Regions from separate parts of the Corynebacterium glutamicum ATCC 13032 genome, predicted to be linked through region 3. Evidence: predicted binding sites of a transcription regulator. Region 3 holds the regulator's gene; each other region holds the start of a gene.

Region 1 (4,795 bases), 1.1 Mb from region 3:
CCTCGCACCAGGCGACACCATCTTCGAAGGCCGAAAAATCCAATACCCACCAATGCCAAAATTCGCGCCAGAACACTTCCGCATCCTGCGCGCCAAATCACTCGGCAAATACAAACAGTTCCGCAAAGCCCTCGAGCAGCTGGACTCCGAAGGTGTCGTCCAGATCCTCAAGAACGACCTGCGTGGCGACGCCAACCCAGTCATGGCCGCTGTCGGCCCAATGCAGTTCGAAGTGATGCAAGCCCGCATGGAAGTCGAATACAACGTCGAAACCGTCGCCGATCCGATTCCATACTCCGTCGCCCGCCGCACCACCGCCGAAACCGCACCGGAACTGGCGAAGCAGCGCGGCGTGGAAATCTTCACCCGCACCGACGGCGAACTGATTGCACTGTTCAGCGACAAGTGGCGCCTATCCTTCATCGAGAAGGAGCACCCTGATTTCGTGCTGGAGTCGCTGGTAGCTGAGTAATTAACTGGGCGGCTTTGGTGGCTTGGGCTGCTTGGGATTTTTGCTTGTCGACGTCAGGTTCCAGGTGGCCCGGGCCCGGCTGGCCAGTTCGGGGTGTGCTGGCTTGTCGGTATGTTGATGCAAGGCATGGGTGTGCCCGGTATTAGACACACTGGGGCGACTGACAACAGGCACAGCAACATGACAACAACTCAGCAATAACAAGAGCTAGAACAATCTGCCCTCATCACCAGGATCCGGCTCAGGACCAGGCGGATCCGGCGGGTCCGGCGGTGTGGGTGGCGGGCCATGATGCTTACGCCTCGCCCACGCACCACCGGAACGATCAGCAGCAGCCGACCGGTTAAACACCGGCCCCTCACCACCCACTGGGTAGTGCCCCACTCTTCCAGTAGCAGGATCGCGGTCCATAAACCCTTTACCATTGACCCCACTCCTGGAATCATCGTTGCGTGGGTGGTGATTAAAGCACTGATGCGTGAGATTGACCAGGTTGGTCAGCCCACCTCTCATCCAGGGATCTAAATGATGAACCTCGCACTCTAACTGCGGCCGATCACAATTGGGTGCCGAGCACACCAACTCAGAAGCAAACAACGCGATGCGTTGAGTCAGGTTCGCTGAGCGCTGCATCCGATTGACGTTCAACGGCTGCCCCGTCTCACCATCGAGGAGCACAGCGAAGTCGTATTTCGCAGCGATGAGGTTCATGATCTCCGCCAAGTTCAATGAGTAACCCGTATTGGTGGGGTACAGGTTGTTAAGCAGACTTTCACCACTGCTGTTGGCGTGGTTGATCTCGTCAAGATCATCGGTGGTCATGGAGATGATGATGCTGGCTGTTCCACCACGAGCTGGGGTGACAATACCGTGGTTGTAGATCTCCATGATGTGATGCAACGCGTCCGCATGGCGTTGCCCTCGGGTGCGCATATCTTCTGCTGCTGGTAGATCCACGAGGTTGCCGCGTTTGGTTAACGGTGCGGTGTTCGCGGTGATCAGTGCTGCGGTGGCTGCGGGCACGAGGCCGCTGATGCGGACCATGTTGTCGGCATCGGGTTTACCTACTGAGAGGTAGCGCCTTTTCATGGCGGTGATGGGGTTGGGGTTGTTTTTGTTCGCGGTGGTGACCTGGTGGCGTAGCCACGTGCGGAGGTCTTCTGGGGTGCGCCAGATCGCCTGACTCAGGGCTTGGTTGCGCAGTTCCTCGGCGCTGGGTGTGGTATTCGGGTTGAGGCGGGCGAGTTCGTCGGTGATGATGGCGTGTTTTTCCGCGCTGATCCGTGGCCTACGGGGCTTATCACTATCAGGTTTGCCGTCTTCAGGCTTGTCCGGTTCGGGGTCGGGGTCATCATCGCCGGAGTCGTCATCACCCGAGTCGCCACCATCAGGACCACCGTCGGGATTGCCACCATTACCGCCGTTGCCAGATCCAGAGTTTGGCTTCGGTATGGGGTAGAGGGAGTGGGCGAGATTGATGCGGTGGTGGGCGCGTGCTTTAGATAGGCCGAAGGTGGTGGTGAGGTAGTCGATGAGGTGGGTGGAGCCAATCGACTGCGCAGCATTGGTGCGTTCGGCGAGGGCGGTGGTTTGGGCGGCGATGGTGGCGTGGTGGTTGATGGTGTGTTCTAGGGCGATGAGGTCGGGCTCGATGGCCTTGTATTGGTCTGGGGTGACACCATGGTCAAGCATGCTGGCCAAATGGTTGTCGATGGCGTTGAGTGCTGTGGTGAGTGCTTGGACGTGTGTGGTGATGCTCATGGTGTCTTCCCCCTTTCCCGTTGATCTATTCCCCGCGTTGTTATCACCCACCTTACCCGCTCACACTTTCGAACGCAAGGGTGATATTCAAACACTTATTCAAAAGCTGATCACACTAGAGTTACGCCCAATCCTTCCCTAAATCTCTCCAATCTTCCAGGTCAAAGAGAGTTATCCACAGGTAACGCGTACCTCAAAATGGTTATCCACAACGGCAGGCACCTCAAAGCGCCACTCTCCCCCATTCTCTCCTAGCCTATGGGTGTCTCACACTCTAAATTTAAGGAGAAATCATGAAACCTGGCCATTTCTAGTGCGAACACTGCGGCGTTGCACACTTCGGAGCACCTGCACTTAACCTCAAGCTCCCCGACCCCGTTATAGAGGCTCAATCGCGCGGACATCGAGTTTCTACAGGATCATCGGTGTGCCAAATTTTGAACCCGAAACCGAAGCGTCATTTCATCAAATCAAACATCGAAATCCCCATCGATGGAGGTAAGAAGAAGCTCGATTATGGAGGTTGGGTTGAGGTGGAACACTCTGACCTCATGACATATCTGAATTATCGCAATGTGATGAAAAAGGTTCGCATCCCAGGATTCTTGGCAAGCAAATTCCCAGGCCTCGAAGACTCTTATGGGACGCCAGTTCTTTTAACTGTGAAGCATGAAGACTATTACCCGCATTTCCAGCCACTCGAAGAATCCTCGAGCATGTATCAAGACTTCCACAAAGGAATTTCCTCGAGGGAAGCTGACCTTCGAATCAATAGTTGGCTACTAGTGACTCATGAGTACATGCGCTAGTTACAGGATCGAAGTAATGCCCATTATGCACAGAACCAGTGACACGAGATAGCCCGACCATTTGGTGACTCTCTCTTTATTTTGACCAATCAGTTCAAACAACCTACCAACAGGACTTTCAGGGTATTTGCGAACCATTCCAACGAGAATTGCCACGATAATCGGCAGACTCAGAGCCAAGGTCGCATAGACCACAAGTCCGCCATACCTAATTTCTGGACTGAAATTGCCAACGCTCAAATATCCAAGCCCTGCATAAAAAGGTACAGATGTCGCTGACTGAACGATTCCAAGGATCAATCCGGCTCCAACAGTTTTCCAACTAGGAGTTTTTACTGGCGCTAGGAATCCATCAAGCTTTCTAGTGCTGTCGGTTTTAGAAACCAGTGTCGCAACGAAGGAAACGATGCCAGTTACAAGAAGGATGACTCCGAACCAGATTGAATCCAAAAAGCCCTGAACTAAATCCTCTAGTCCATCAAAAACGAGCATCACCAAAATACTGAGGAGGAAAACGCCAAGCCAATCGCCGGCAACCAGTAGCGTGGCGATTGGCCCATATTTACCCTTGCGAGGCAGCAAAGCAGCAATCGCGACGATTATGCCAATGAGCAGGACATTTACGGAGTCCATTAATGCAAAACTCACGGCATGAAACAATTGGGGCACCTTTGATCGACAGCAGTTTTCAACTCAAGCAGGGACATAAAAGTCGGGTTGCCTAGATGTTTCGACATTACCCTTGCTTAAAGAATCGACCACAATCCCCGATTGCGTTACTGCGTCGTCAAAACAAATTACTGCTTAATTGGCGCCTCGGTGACGATAATTCCGTCAGAGTCCGCGTAGACGTAATGACCAGGAATGAAGTCAATGCCACCAATCGATACCACTACGTCTCGTTCGCCGGAACCAGTTTTAGTGGATTTCCGCGGGTTGGTTCCAAGGGCTTTACAACCAAAGGTCATGGTGCCGATGACTGCGGAGTCTCGAATTGCTCCGTTGACAATTACTCCGGACCAACCATGATCTTTTCCAAGTCCTGCAATGATGTCGCCAACTAGCGCGGTGTGCACGGATGCGTCGCCATCGATAACCAGCACTCCCCCAGGATTATCCTCGCTCAGGATGGATTTCAGGAGGGCGTTGTCTTGGAAGCATTTCACGGTGGTTATTATTCCGTGGAATTCTGTGGCACCTCCAAGGTTTTGAAACTGAGTGTCGCATGATTGCGCGTTGTCGCCGATGATGTCTACGAGGTCTGCGGTGGCAATGAATTCTGGAGCACTTTGAGTCATGCCCACAGCATAGAACTAAAACAGTATGCTTGTCCTGCTAAATGTGAATTTTTAAGAGATTCATCCCACACAATTACGAAAAAACCAGATTGCCCACAAATTAGTCTTCGAACTTTAATCAACACCACACCCAAAGCTAAACTTGCGCTCGTTGTGCAAAATTGCATTCAGGCTGAAAAATTCCTAAAGGGACTCCGTCCGAATAATTGGAAAGCCCAGAAGAACAGTCAACTCCTAGATTAAAGGATAATCGTGGCGAAATTCCTGTATAAGTTAGGCTCCACGGCCTATCAAAAGAAATGGCCGTTTCTTGCGGTCTGGCTCGTGATTCTCATAGGTATCACGACGCTGGCGGGGCTGTATGCCAAGCCAACGTCGAGTAGCTTCTCTATCCCTGGTCTTGATTCTGTCACGACCATGGAGAAGATGCAGGAGCGTTTCCCTGGTTCGGATGA
Region 2 (4,795 bases), 1.2 Mb from region 3:
GAACGCAGCGCATCCAAAATGCTGGTCATCGGACGAACACGAGCTTGAGGATCGCCATCAAAATGAACAGGACCATCAGCGAAAGCAGCAACAGGAGGCAAAAAGCGCATGACCGTACCAGCAAGACCACACTCAACGGAGCCAGCAGACAACTGTCCGGGCTCAACGCGGTAGCGATCGACTGCCTCTTCAGTAATGGTGATTCCGAGGCTGCGTAGACCATCAGTCATGAGATCGGTATCACGACTACGAAGGACATCAATGATGGTGGATGGAGTTGATGCGAGCGCAGCCAAGATGAGGGCGCGGTTGGTGATCGACTTGGAACCAGGGATAGCCAGGTCCGAGACTATGGGGCCGCGAGCGCGCGGAGCATCCCAAATGGGCAAAGAGATAGACGAATCAGACACAAAGACCATAATAGATGTTATGTGTGGAAGATTTGTTTTGTTCACCACCGGTGATTCGCTTATTGATGCAACCGAGATAGCACTTGACCGATCAGTCGTGGCTCCGCAAGGAACTCCGGGACCGCGATACAACCTTGCTCCGACTCAGATAATTCCGATCGTTCGCCCCGGGGAAGAGATGCTTTTGGAACCGGCGCGTTGGGGATTGTTTCCGCATTGGAAGAAGGATGATTCAGGTCCTCCGCTTTTTAATGCACGTGGCGAGACGGTGGCGGAGAAGCCGTCGTTTCGTGATGCATTTAAACAGCAGCGTTGTTTAATTCCGATGGATGGTTATTACGAATGGCACGATAAGAAGCCTCATTTTGTTTCTTTAGGTGATGAGCTGATGTGGGCTGCGGGTTTGTGGTCGACTGGTTTAGATCAGATGTCGGCGACGATGGTGACGACCGAATCTGTGGAGCCGATTGCATGGTTGCATAATCGTTTGCCACGGTTTTTGGAGCATGACGAGTTGGAGCAATGGCTGTTTGGTACAGCTGAGGAAGCTAAAGAGATGTTGCATCCGGTTTCTCAAGAGTGGGTGAAGCGCTTGAGTGTCCGAGAGGTGTCGTCTGATGTGGGGAACGTGCGTAACGATCACGCTGGCTTGCTGGATTAGGCGGCGATTCGACGCTCCATGTATTTGCCGAACTTTGTCCCCCAGGTTTTATTCGATTTAGATAAAGGCCCGTCGGGGATGGAGAACACCGGTATTCCATCCACTAGGAATAGGACGGTGCCGTCCGGTAGTGGATAGCACTGGAGCCTCCCTTCAGTCTTCTGGATGTGGTGGAAGACACACAGGGGATGAATATTCCACGGTGTTGTCGGCCCTCCTTCACCCCAGGGGATGATGTGGTCCAGTTGGCAGTTTTCGACCGCTACACTGCAGCCAGGGACGCTACAGGTGGTGCGTAGACCTTTGATGTAGACGCGCATTTCTCGGGTTGGAGCGTAGGCGGTGGTGTAAGAGAAGTGGGCGGCGTCCATATCCCGACTGGACGTGGTTCGGGTTTTCCAGAACTCAGACTGTTCCTTTGACAGCCAGGTTCCTCCTTCTAAGTATTCAGGGCTGTCTTTGGTGCCGTAGGTGTTGAGTACGACTTTTGTCGGCAGGCCACGAATGATGTGGAGTAGGGAAGTGCCTGGTGTGCAGTCCTTATCTTTGGACATTTGTTCCAGGGCAGCTTTGATTTCTGTTACTTCGCTGGCGGTGGCATCGACGGTGATACTGATCCCGCCTTTGTTGTTTCTGCGGTAGCGGATGGAGCCATCATTGGTGGCTGAGGAGGCCTTGTCGTCGGGGCAGTGTTGTGCGATAAATTTCCGCATCATTGCGGAAATTGAGCTTGCCTGGGGCAAGCACTGAGCCTCCGCTCGAGGCGTCAGGTAATCGACGAGGTAGGCGTCGAAAAGCTCTCTCTTCTCGCTTGGCACTTTTTCGCCAGCTTTAGTGATCGCGTTGATGCGCGCCATGTCGAGATGACCAAGCTTTTCGACGAGTTTGTGGAAGTTGGGTAAGTACGGCAGGAAGCAGATGCTAAATAAACAAGCGGCGATCAGTTTGCGGGATAAGCCTGTGCGCACGCATATTTTGTTGATGGCTGTGGCTAAATCATCGTCATCTTTGGGGCGTAATCGATGCCAAAATGCGAGGTCACGGCGATTAGTCTCAACAATTTCGGTGCTTAAAGGATCCTGCGGATTATTGACGGTGAAGTAGAACATTGTTTCCCCCTAGATTTGAAGTGGTACATATGTTCTAACTGATGTGGTGGACACGCGGGGGTAGAGTAAAGTCTAAGCAACAGCTCACGTGGCTTTACAGCTACCCCCGAAAGGTCTGTTTTTTATCGGAAGTAGAATAGTCAACACGCATTTTCGAAAGGGGCCACATGGCTGAAAACCGAACCGGCACAGTCGATGGAGACGCGTTGGCTGCCCGCTTTGAAGAGGAGGCACTGCCACTCCTTGACCAGCTCTATGGCGGTGCTCTGCGCATGACTAGAAATCCCGCAGATGCGGAAGATCTCGTGCAAGACACCTATATCAAGGCGTACCAGGCGTTCGCGAGCTTCAAACCAGGCACCAACCTGAAGGCTTGGCTCTATCGGATCATGACGAATACCTACATCAACATGTACCGAAAGAAACAGAGGCAGCCATCGCAAACCTCTGCCGATGAGATCACTGACTACCAGCTCGTTGAATCTCAATCGCATACCTCAACAGGGCTGGAATCCGCCGAGGTTGAGGCTCTGAAAAATCTGCCAGACGGAAAAATTGGCGATGCAATGAATCAACTCAGCCCGGAATACCGGATGGTGGTTTATTATGCCGATGTAGAAGATCTCGCATACAAAGAAATCGCCGAGATCATGGACGTTCCACTCGGAACTGTGATGTCCCGACTCCATCGTGGAAGAAAACAGCTCCGAGGAATGTTAAAGGAAGTAGCGAAGGAACAAGGCATTGGTCTTGAACATCCCGACATGAAGAAAAATTCGGAGGCATAACGATGACGAATCTCAACCGCAGCGACTCGCAAGGTGATTGTGGCTGCCCTGAATTCTTCGATGAAATGTATCAGCTACTCGACGATCAACTCAGCGAGTCCGCCTGCGAGCGTCTGCGGATTCACGCGGCAGGCTGCCCGGCATGCCAGCAACTGCTAGAGGCCGAATCGGAGTTTCGTAGTCTGTTGCGCAAGTGCTGCTGCGAATCGGCACCTGTGGAGCTCCGTCAGCGAATTTCTTACCGAATTCGTGTCGAGCATCATCTGGAATAGAAAAAACCGCCTGGAAGAAAATGTCTTCCAGGCGGTTACTCTTTCTTAAGAGTTAGGGCGACGTCCGTGGTTCGCGCCCTTCTTGCGACGATCCTTACGCTTACGTCCTCGCTTGCTCATGAGTCCTCCTTTTAGTTCAAATGTTGATCAACTGTAGATACTTTAGCGGGTGCTCATCAGCGGAACAAAGATGAGGTTACGCAGCGGGAAAAATGTAGTTGTGAAAGTTGTTTAAACTGCGATGCGTGCGCGACCGCGGCCACGGTTCTTGCGGCGCTTGAGAGCGCGACGCTCGTCTTCGCTCATGCCACCCCAAACGCCAGCATCCTGACCGGTTTCCAGCGCCCATGCAAGGCACTGGGAGGTAACTGGGCAGCGGTTGCAGACCATCTTTGCGGATGCGATCTGTGCGAGTGCTGGGCCGGAGTTGCCGACTGGGAAGAACAGTTCGGGATCCTCTTCACGGCAGATTGCTTCGTGGCGCCAATCCATTTCGATAACTCCTTTTCGTAAAAGCCTGTTGTTGTCACTGGTCCGGGCGCGCAGGAAGGAGACCATCTAGTGGCCTGAAGAGTGGATTTCACAACCCGCGATCGATAAATACGGACGCTCTTTGCGTCCTGCCGTTTACCTGGGGTTCATCTTGCGCTGCACCGGTGTTAAGAATCAGTTTTTTCTGAGTTCTTTTTGGTACTTGAAAATAGTCTCATGTACACCCGCTGTTGGCTAGACCTAGACCCCATTTTGTGAGGTAATTCACATATTCAGGCCGAGTTTTAATCGAATTCAAGGCATATATTGTGGGGTGGAACACATTGCCCTGCTGTTTGAGGCGTGTTAAAAGGCGGACTACCTGTAGTTTCTTGAAAACTAGAGAAAGAACACTCTCGCCCGATGTGTCAAATCCCCTTAAAGCTTTCACCGGAAAGTATTGTCACCTGGTGCAATATAAAAGTTAACCAACCAGTCATCCAATATGTCGCCTAAGTAGTCTTCCCAAAGTTAACAGCTAGAATCATGGCCGTGACTTCTCCGAACATGCCTGCATCAATTCGCTGGGGCGGCATCGTCGCCCTCATTCAATCCACCATCGGATTCGGTTACGCCTTTTTCCTTATTTACAGGGAAGCTACGGGCGAGACGGATCCAAGCATCGTCTACGAAACCGATAACGCCAACACGTGGGTTGGCTACGGTACCGCTGCATTCTTCATCATTGTGTTCGGAACGGTTGTTGCAGGCGCAATCAACATGATGAAGGGGCATCGCTGGGGACGCGGAGCTGTCGTCATGCTGAATATTATTTTGTTGCCGGCTGCGTATTACATGTTTATCGAAGGCCGATTCTCCTGGGCGATCGTCACAGGAATCTCAGCTCTCTTCGTTTTGGGCGCACTGTTTAATAAGCGCGCCGTCCTTTGGGCTAACAACGAGATCTAGCCTAGAGCAACGATCTCAGAGCCACGCTTTTCGACGATCACCTGCCCTACAACGCCGAGCGCAACTTCACCGTCGTAGCCCGCACGGTCCACCGGAATGGTGCGCTGCACCTCTC
Region 3 (4,795 bases):
TGGTTGTCACCCCGACTGGCGTATCCGTCAAGGTCATGCCCACCAAGGCTGCTGCTGATGCCTCGATGATCACCGCAACATTGACACTGTTGATGCGTGAGATTGAAGTATCCACAAAGCAAATGGTCAAGGGACTACCCTTGCAACAACGAGTCGCAGTGGACAACTATCCCCACGGCGGTGCCGAAGGACTGGTTTCTGATGCCCGTATCGCCGCAATTCGCGATTTGATGTTTGAACACGGCGGAGCTGTGCGTTCACCGGAAGAGTTCGACGTTCTTCTAGCCAAGGTGAAGCCGGAAACACCAGGAGTTGTTCGTCGAACTGTCGTTGAGCTAGCCCCAGCATTGGTTCACTATGCATCCGTTGTGTCAGAGCTGGAGTCCTGGTCTGGACCTGCCATTGACGATATGACCGCCCAGTTGGATTTCCTCTTGCCAAAGCAGGCCATCAGCATTCACGGCATCAGTAGGTTGAGGCACCTTCCGAGGTATCTGCAGGCGTTGACGATTCGCCTAGAAGAGATGAACCAAAATCCGGATCGTGACGCCGACCGTCAAGATGAAGTGAACTTCGTTGAAGAGCAGCTGGAGAAACAGCTCAGTAAGCTACCCGCTGCGCGAGCCAACACCAAGGAAGCCAAGGATATTGCCTGGCAGATTCAGGAACTAAGGATCAGCCTCTTTGCACAGCGGTTAGGCACTCCCCGACCTGTATCGGCGCAGAGAATCCAGAAGGCTATTGCCAAGCTTCGATAAGCACTGCTTGAGATGAGGGACTAGTTAAGACTTTGTGTCTGCTAGTCCCTTCCGCGTCTGCGCATGAGGCGGATTTCTTTTTCAAAGTCGTCAGCACTGTCAAAAGACTTATACACAGAGGCAAAGCGTAGGTACGCTACCTCGTCGAGTTCTCTCAGTGGATCGAGAATGGCTAAACCAATATCGTTAGCGCGTACTTGAGAGCTTCCGTTGCTGCGGACTGTTTCTTCCACTTGCTGAGCTAGGCGTTTCAACGCGTCATCTGATACGTCGCGGCCTTGGCATGCACGACGGACACCGGTGACTACTTTTTCTCGACTGAACGGTTCAGTGACGCCGTTTCTTTTAACAACGAGGAGAACAGCTTTTTCGATGGTGGTGAAACGGCCTTCGCATTTGCTGCACTCGCGGCGCCTGCGAATGGCGCTTCCGGCGTCAATGACGCGGGAGTCAATGACTTTTGAATGATCATGTTGGCAAAATGGGCAGTACACTAACGGATCCTCTCCCCCTCACTTACTTCGACTTCAAGCATTCGCCTAAAAATAAGTGAATCGGCTGTTGTGCCTTTAGTTTATGCCAGCATTGATCTATTCCCGATTAGCGCCCGAGACTGACACCCACCATCTGGGTTTCGTAGTAGTTCTGGCTCACTTCTTCTTCCCCTGATTGGGAGAGCAAAATTCCGGCGAAAATAACCAGCCCAAACAGTCCTCCGCCCGCCCATTGTTTGAGGGATTCTTTAATCGAACGCGCGTCACTATTGCCACCTGTGGTGTTTTCTGGGTCTTGTTCACGCACCTGTTGCTGTGATGTTCGATAATTTCTTTCACCGTGTGGAAGAATGCGAAGACTTGATGGCTGATGAAAACGATCTCCATTCGAACAGTCAATCGTTCGAACATGCCTCTTATTAGCTGATTTAAGACCGGCGCCTTCCCCCATCCAGACAGCAGCGGAAGGTACGACCACACCTTGACGCAGCTTACGTGAATCTAGCTCTTTACCCGCATAAACAGTCATTTCAAAACTCCCGCCTCAATTGTTTGCCCACATCTTAACTTTTAGCCACGACACGTTCGAACACCAATACCGTTCACATGTTCGACTAAGTTTCTATGTTCGATTTATAGCACCCCGTTCGAACGTTGTCTAGAGAAGATTTAAAAATCTCGAACACTCGTACCATTTCCGCAGGAAAACCTGTATGGTTGGAAACTAGAAATACTGACAGAGGTTCGAATAGCTCAGCATTCAGCTTCAGAAGTTCACACTGGATGAACCCTCATCAAGAGTGAACATGGAAGCGAACAGAGTTTTTAGTGCTTTAACGGGCAAACAATGAGAGGAAGGGAACGGAAGATGGCAATCGAAAAGAAGCCAGCAGGTGCACGAGGCAGTCGCGGTAGCCGCACAGTTAAGACCTTGCCCAACGGAAAACCAGATCCAGCAAGTTTGTCAGATAGGCAGCGCAGGATTTTAGAGGTTATCCGAGATGCTGTGGTTTTGAGGGGTTATCCACCAAGCATTAGGGAAATTGGTGATGCTGCAGGACTTCAATCCACTTCTTCCGTTGCTTACCAGCTTAAAGAGCTAGAGAAGAAGGGCTTCCTGCGCAGGGACCCTAATAAGCCTCGCGCGGTGGATGTTCGCCACCTTCCAGAAACTGAAAGCCGTTCCTCCAAGGCTGCTACACAGGCAAAGAGCAAGGCCCCTCAGGCCGGGGTCCATGATCCTGAGTTAGCTGGCCAGACCTCATTTGTCCCAGTGGTGGGCAAAATTGCCGCTGGTAGCCCGATCACCGCTGAGCAGAACATCGAAGAGTACTACCCACTCCCCGCAGAAATCGTCGGAGACGGTGACTTGTTCATGCTCCAGGTTGTTGGCGAGTCCATGAGGGATGCTGGCATCCTCACCGGCGACTGGGTTGTTGTTCGTTCCCAGCCGGTCGCTGAGCAGGGCGAGTTCGTCGCGGCAATGATTGACGGTGAAGCCACCGTGAAGGAATTCCACAAGGATTCATCTGGCATCTGGCTCCTGCCACACAACGATACGTTTGCCCCAATTCCTGCTGAGAATGCAGAAATCATGGGCAAGGTTGTTTCCGTGATGCGCAAGCTTTAAGTCGCTTTTCAGGTTCCCGCCACAGTATGTGTTCTCACATATCGTGGCGGGTTTTGCTTTATATAGCCACATTCGGGGGTAATCGGGCAAATAAGTTTTTGCTGATCTAGAAAGTGAGTTTACCTGTGGGTTTTCGAAAATTCTGGGCCGGACAATAGAAAAACGCTGCCCGGTTTTTTTGATTGACTCCCGATTTCACCCCTCCGCCGGCAACCAAATGAGGCTTTTGGGCGTTGGACAGTGAGACAATGGGTAAGAAATTCGGACATATTTAGTAAATTGGCTTTTTGCTTTAAGGAGTGACATGTACGCAGAGGAGCGCCGTCGACAGATTGCCTCATTAACGGCAGTTGAGGGACGTGTAAATGTCACAGAATTAGCGGGCCGATTCGATGTCACTGCAGAGACGATTCGACGAGACCTTGCGGTGCTAGACCGCGAGGGAATTGTTCACCGCGTTCACGGTGGCGCAGTAGCCACCCAATCTTTCCAAACCACAGAGTTGAGCTTGGATACTCGTTTCAGGTCTGCATCGTCAGCAAAGTACTCCATTGCCAAGGCAGCGATGCAGTTCCTGCCCGCTGAGCATGGCGGACTGTTCCTCGATGCGGGAACTACTGTTACTGCTTTGGCCGATCTCATTTCTGAGCATCCTAGCTCCAAGCAGTGGTCGATCGTGACCAACTGCCTCCCCATCGCACTTAATCTGGCCAACGCCGGGCTTGATGATGTCCAGCTGCTTGGAGGAAGCGTTCGCGCGATCACCCAGGCTGTTGTGGGTGACACTGCGCTTCGTACTCTCGCGCTGATGCGTGCGGATGTAGTGTTCATCGGCACCAACGCGTTGACGTTGGATCACGGATTGTCTACGGCCGATTCCCAAGAGGCTGCCATGAAATCTGCGATGATCACCAACGCCCACAAGGTGGTGGTGTTGTGTGACTCCACCAAGATGGGCACCGACTACCTCGTGAGCTTTGGCGCAATCAGCGATATCGATGTGGTGGTCACCGATGCGGGTGCACCAGCAAGTTTCGTTGAGCAGTTGCGAGAACGCGATGTAGAAGTTGTGATTGCAGAATGATTCTTACAGTCACTGCAAGTCCGTATCTGTTGAGCACCAATGAGCTTGACGGCACCATCGAAATTGGCGAAGCAAACAAAATCCGGCAGGTTTCCACTGTTGCCGGTGGTTTTGGCACCGGTGTGGCTGCCACCTTGTTTTATGGCGGCAATGAAACTTTTGCAGTTTTTCCCGCTCCAGAAATCTCTCATTACATGCGCCTGGTGACGTTTGCTGGGTTGCCTCATGAAATTATTCCGGTGGCAGGTCCCATCCCCATGCATTTGACCATGCGTGATGCAGAGGGCAATGAGACTAAGTTCAAAGACTCCCCCATGCCTTTGGATGTGTCCCAGTTGGCAATTCTTCGTGATCTAGTGGTGCGTCGAGCCGAAGATGCCGCGTGGGTGTTGTTGGGTGGCAATTTGCCGTCTATCGCGCCTGCTGCGTGGTTTGTGGATGTGGTGAGATCACTTCGCTTGTACCACCCTCATGTGAAGGTAGCTATCGCAGCAACTGGTGCTGCGTTGCGTGCGGTTATTCGACAGCTTGCAGCTACGTCCCCGGATGCGCTGATTGTGGCTGCGGAAGAAATCGAAATTGCCACTGGATTAGAACCCAAAACCTTGAGAGGTCCATGGGTAGAGGGAGATCTCTCCCCGACTGTGGCGGCAGCGCGCGCTTTAATTGATAGCGGTGTCACCGAGGTGTTGGTTACCAACAAGCGGACGGAATCTTTGTATGTTTCCGAGTCTGAATCACTGTTAGCCAGCTACGACAGCACCCCTGGTAAGCAGGGCGTGAATTGGCGGGAATCTTTTACTGCAGGATTCTTGGCAGCATCCAATGA
Region 4 (4,795 bases), 590 kb from region 3:
GCAAGTGTTCAGTAATATGGACTCCCAGTAACGGGTTTTCATGACGCGTTAAATTTTTTAGTTGATCACAGATACACCAATCAGGAGTAGCGCAGTGGCACGCAACATTGAAGACATCCAGCGCGATATTGAGCGCACCCGCCGTCAGTTGGCTTCCACCCTCGACGAGCTGGCAGACCGCAGCAAGCCTTCCAACTTGGTCGATGACGCCAAGAACCAGGCAACCGCGAAGCTGCAGGAATCAAACGTACAGAAGGTGCTCCTGGGCGTCGCTGCTGTCGTCGTCGGTGCTGTTGTATTCAGCGTTGTGCGTGGCCGTAAGAAGGCAAACGATCTGAAGGAAATCCAGCGCCTGCTCTCCGAGCGTTAAATTGCTTTTCGACGGGGCGTTTCGTGGTTTAAGGTTTCTTTAAATCAGAATCGCCCCGGCTTCATGTAGTTCCTCCAAAGCGTGGTCTCCCGCATGGAAATCCACCGCAGAACACATCGACGTCAAAATGGAGACGTTGAAGCCCTCCTTGAGAGCATCAAGTGCTGTGGCTCGAACGCAGTGATCCGTAGCGATCCCTACGATGTCTACATCAGTGACTCCCTTGTTCTTCAGCCATGGAGACATGAGGAGTTCTTCACTGACTGCAGTTCCCTCGAACCCGGAATACGCCGCGGTGTAATGGCCTTTGCGGAAGAACTCATCGATTGAATCGGTGTTGATGCGGTCATGCATGGCGGCACCATCGGAATCCGCGACGCAGTGGATTGGCCAGGAGTTTTTAAAGTCTGGGGTTTCTGAAAAGTGCTCGCCTGGATCGATGTGCCAATCTTGGGTCGCCACAACGACGTCGTACTCTGAGCCGTGGGACAGCTGATAGGCACCGATTTTTCCCGCCACTTCATCGCCTCGTTCGGTGGCTAGGCTGCCACCGGGGCAGAAGTCTTTTTGAACATCAACCAGAATGAGTGCGCGTGCCATGGTGAAACCCTTCCTTTGAAATGTGTTGGTGCTTACTCATTCAAAGTCTAGCCATGCAAAAACCTGTGCGCTTCTAGTCTTCTTTGTTGAGGGCGCGGTCGCGGATCCGCTCAAACCTAGCCTGGATCCGATCCCTCAACACCTGACCCCAAATCCCCCGCGGCATCGCTTTCACCAACGGACCCGTCGGCCTGGTCACCGCTGGTACATCCATCGGCCCAATCCATCTAATCTCCGCCAATCCATTAGCATCAGCAGTAAAGCGACCATCGGTTTTCATATTGTGATGCCGCTGGCACAACAACTGCAGGTTCCACGCCGCTGTCGGGCCGCCCTCCGCCCACGGGATAATGTGATCGACCTGGCACTTACTCGCCGGAACGCAACACCCTGGGAAGCGGCAATGCCCATCCCGAGCTCTGATCAGGGCTTTCATCTTCTCACTCGGGGTGTAGCTCTTCTCCGTGGCTCCAGCGAGCTCATCTAAGTCCTTGGCGCACACGAGGGTGGCGTTGGCATAGGCTTCGGGATCAATGTCACCGTAGTCCGGTGACCACACCTGCTCAGGGTGCTTATGTGGGGTGAAGAGGTATTTGGTGATCTTTAACTGGATTTTCTCTGTCAGGAACGCCATGAGCGCTTCAGGCAGGCTGTCCTCGGTGTCTGTGTCTTTGAGTTGGGTGATGATGTCATTGAGGATCAGGCGGTTGGGGCCGCTGATTTTGATGCGGACATAGGTCGCCTCATCAGTGGTGTGGACGTGAACATAGTCCTCTTTCGGTGTGGGCTCTGGTGTGGGTTCGGGGTCGAGTTCTTTGATCCAGGCGGCGATGCGTTTGGACAGGGTGGAGGATTGGATCATGACTTCCCCTGCGGTGACTGGTGTTAAGGCGTCGGTGATGCGCAGGTCGAGTTCTTCCCACAGGGTGGGGTCTGCTTTGGCCACGGCGATCATGATGGAGGCGAGGTAGCGGATGCTCAGGAAGTAGTAGCGTTCTTGGATGGCGCGTAGGTGTGGGAGGTTGGTCATCGCAGCCATGGCGTTAAGGCCGTTGTTGACTTCGTGGCGGGAGTAGCCGGTGATCCGGATGACTTCGGTGGTGAAGGAGTCTGCGTCGAAGTCGTTGGAGTCGGTGGTGAGGGTGACCCAGAGGTGGTGGGTGTCGCGGTTGAGTTCGGTGGTGTGGTGGGCGTATGGGTCGTGTGGGTTGTTGTGGCTGAAGTAGATGTCAGTGGTCATGAGTATCCCCCTGGATTCATGTGTTCTTGCCATCCATTGTGCCGTGGGGGTGGGACACCTTCAACCTTTTATTCGAACAGTTATTCGATTGTTAGATGTGAGGAAAAGCCACACCAGAACAGGAAAAAGCGCACAAATCCTTGTTCTAATATGGGTTAGGGGTTTATTTGTTGCGAACCCACTCTGCAGATTGGGCGGCCAGTTCGCTGATGGTGTGGGCAACGTCGAAAACCTTGCCATCTTCGTCATCTTCGAGCGGCTCGAGGGTTGCAAATTGGGAATCTAGCAAGGTGGATGGCATGAAGTGATCTTCGCGGGCCTTCATGCGGGAAAGTAGGAGATCGTAGTCGCCGTGGAGGTGGACGAAGACGGTTCCTGGGCATTTGGTGCGCAGGAGATCGCGGTAGGAGCGCTTGAGGGCGGAGCATGCGATGACGCCGCTTGGTCGGTCGCGGAGCCACTTGCCAACCTGGACTAGCCACCATGCACGGTCGTCGTCGTCAAGTGCCTGGCCGGAGGCCATCTTGTCGATGTTTTCCTGGGGGTGAAGTTCGTCGCCGTCTTTGTATTCGATTCCGAGCTCCGCTGCTAGGGCTTTACCGACGGAGGATTTGCCGCAGCCAGAAACGCCCATGACGACAATATGTAAGCCTTCGGCTGCTGACATGTCTTATCCTTTCTTTGGTGGCGTCTCGACTGCCGAATGCAGGAGGCTGCCACAAAAACTTATTGGTACTATCATAACTCTTTTTGGGGAATTTTGTAAGACCTACGCCACAGTCCCCGTGGTGTGTATGGTCACATCACGGGGACTGTATGTTTATTGGTCTTTTCCGTTCGGAATGATTCTCACGTGGAGCGGATACTTCCTGGCGTAAGTTTCCACAACTAGATCAACGATTTGTTCGTATGTCATCGAACCGGTGTTGATCACGAGGTCATAGTTTTCATCGCGTCCCGGATTCCATTGATACAAAGCGTGGGCCATCTCTTCGCGGAGACGATCCTCCAAAGCACATTGCTCAGCTGCAGCAGCTTCTGAGAGTCCAGTTTTGTACATGACTCTTTCCACACGCTTGTTCAAAGGCGCAATGAATTTAATGTGGAGAGTTCCAACCACAGGTCCCAACACTAGGGCACCGTTTCGGCCGAGCATGACGCCACCATCAGAGACTGCGTCGAGGATATCGCGGGTGTTCTGGCGGGCCATTTTAGAATTGGCTGCCAAGTTGGAAGCTGCAGCCATATCGGCATCCTGGGTCGATCCGAGGGAAACCGTACGCAGCCAGCGGTTGAAACTGCTGTCAGAGATGAGATCTTTGTTCTCACCGAAATCGCTGAGCAGTGGGCGCAGACCGTTGGTGAATTCCATCTGGAATGGGATGTCCGCTCCGATGTCAGCCCCGAACTTCTTCTGCGCGGATGCGGAGTGGTTGCGGTACACACCTGGGTGGATGGTCATGACCAGGCCGTCTTCTTGGGACATTTCCGCGAAACGGTAGGTGGTGTTGGCTTCGAAGGCATGCATTTCAGCCAAGGTTGCTGTGCCAGCGAGACCCTTGTCCAAGATCTTCTGGGCATCTTTGTGGCTCAGTGGGGTGGTGTCGGTGTCGTGGAGACCGTGGTCCGCGGAGGTTGCACCGTGATTGATGAAGTACTGGCGGCGGTTGCGCATTGCCTGGAGGTAACCCTCCCAGCCTGCCTTGCCGTCACCTGCGGTATCGATAAGCTTGGTGGTTTTTTCTGCCCAACCAGCGTTGTACATCTTGGTGTATGCGTCTGGGCGGAAGGTAGGGAGCACACGAGGGGAGAAGGTTGGATCATCTGCCAGTGCCTTGTGATCTGCCAGGTCATCGAGCGGATCGTCGGTGGTGGCTAGAACTTCCAAGTTGAACTGCTCAGCCAGTGCGCGTGGTCGGAAATCTGGCTTGGCAAGAATATCGGTCAGCTCATCAAAGATGGCGTCAGCATGTTCTGGGGTGCCAACATTCAGGCGCTCCGCGTTGATGCCGAAAACGTGCTCAAATTCCTGCTCCACCCAGTAGCCAGTTGCGGTTCCTGCGTAGAGATCCCAGTGGGACATGAAAATGCGCCATGCCTCACGAGCACTCTTACCCTCATGTCCGCCAACACGCAGATCTGCCAGGTCAACGCCAGCGGAGTGCATCATGCGGGTGAGGTAGTGGTCAGGGCTGATCAGCAAGCTAGTTGGATCAGGGAAAGCCTCATCCTTGACAAACATGGAAGCTTCCAAGTGTCCGTGAGGGGAGATGATGGGTAAATCTTCAACGTGCGCGAGTAGGCGACGGGCGATGTCACGGGTACCAGGATCAGCTGGCAGCAACCGATCGGGGTGTGATGCATGTGAAGTAGTCATGACTTCATGATCGCCCGTCACACTCAGCGATATCTACTTGTTGCCAATTGTTGCAACCAGGGCGCTTTTACTACGAGCTGCGTTTCAAATCCACCGCTGTTTTCAGTGAAGATTCCCGAACAATGAGACGCGTGGGCAGTTCGCGGGGCTTCGCCATCAGAGGTGCTTTCATGCCTTTTAACAGGGCAATCAGGTTCGCTGTCGCCAC

What was found. The regulator LexA, encoded in region 3, represses DNA repair genes until DNA is damaged. The targets are predictions, from matches to a motif close to CGAACANNTGTTCG.
Region 1: CGL_RS04650 (HNH endonuclease signature motif containing protein) is a predicted target of LexA. The motif match lies at 2,322-2,335, and genes of this name have one in related genera.
Region 2: CGL_RS03815 (HNH endonuclease signature motif containing protein) is a predicted target of LexA. The motif match lies at 2,203-2,216, and genes of this name have one in related genera.
Region 4: CGL_RS12345 (HNH endonuclease signature motif containing protein) is a predicted target of LexA. The motif match lies at 2,284-2,297, and genes of this name have one in related genera.

What each region holds. Positions count from the first base shown of each region.
Region 1 covers NC_003450.3:980,538-985,332, reverse strand. The annotation lists gene CGL_RS04655 (peptide chain release factor 3) at 1-472, shown strand, start outside; gene CGL_RS04650 (HNH endonuclease signature motif containing protein) at 680-2,233, opposite strand; partial or broken gene CGL_RS04645 (DUF2199 domain-containing protein) at 2,608-3,042, shown strand; gene CGL_RS04640 (hypothetical protein) at 3,043-3,675, opposite strand; gene rraA (ribonuclease E activity regulator RraA) at 3,840-4,346, opposite strand; gene CGL_RS04630 (MMPL family transporter) at 4,593-4,795, shown strand, end outside.
Region 2 covers NC_003450.3:802,061-806,855, forward strand. The annotation lists gene aroA (3-phosphoshikimate 1-carboxyvinyltransferase) at 1-419, opposite strand, end outside; gene CGL_RS03810 (SOS response-associated peptidase) at 430-1,071, shown strand; gene CGL_RS03815 (HNH endonuclease signature motif containing protein) at 1,068-2,180, opposite strand; gene CGL_RS03820 (sigma-70 family RNA polymerase sigma factor) at 2,348-2,968, shown strand; gene rsrA (mycothiol system anti-sigma-R factor) at 2,971-3,240, shown strand; gene CGL_RS15865 (50S ribosomal protein bL37) at 3,286-3,360, opposite strand; gene whcE (WhiB family transcriptional regulator WhcE) at 3,472-3,732, opposite strand; gene CGL_RS03835 (hypothetical protein) at 4,258-4,680, shown strand; gene CGL_RS03840 (Rv3212 family protein) at 4,677-4,795, opposite strand, start outside.
Region 3 covers NC_003450.3:2,034,629-2,039,423, forward strand. The annotation lists gene hrpA (ATP-dependent RNA helicase HrpA) at 1-758, shown strand, start outside; gene nrdR (transcriptional regulator NrdR) at 800-1,252, opposite strand; gene CGL_RS15685 (hypothetical protein) at 1,359-1,781, opposite strand; gene lexA (transcriptional repressor LexA) at 2,121-2,882, shown strand; gene CGL_RS09610 (DeoR/GlpR family DNA-binding transcription regulator) at 3,187-3,966, shown strand; gene CGL_RS09615 (1-phosphofructokinase family hexose kinase) at 3,963-4,795, shown strand, end outside.
Region 4 covers NC_003450.3:2,628,719-2,633,513, reverse strand. The annotation lists gene CGL_RS12355 (DUF3618 domain-containing protein) at 95-370, shown strand; gene CGL_RS12350 (isochorismatase family protein) at 410-970, opposite strand; gene CGL_RS12345 (HNH endonuclease signature motif containing protein) at 1,044-2,210, opposite strand; gene CGL_RS12340 (gluconokinase) at 2,374-2,877, opposite strand; gene uxaC (glucuronate isomerase) at 3,031-4,587, opposite strand; gene CGL_RS12330 (substrate-binding domain-containing protein) at 4,658-4,795, opposite strand, start outside.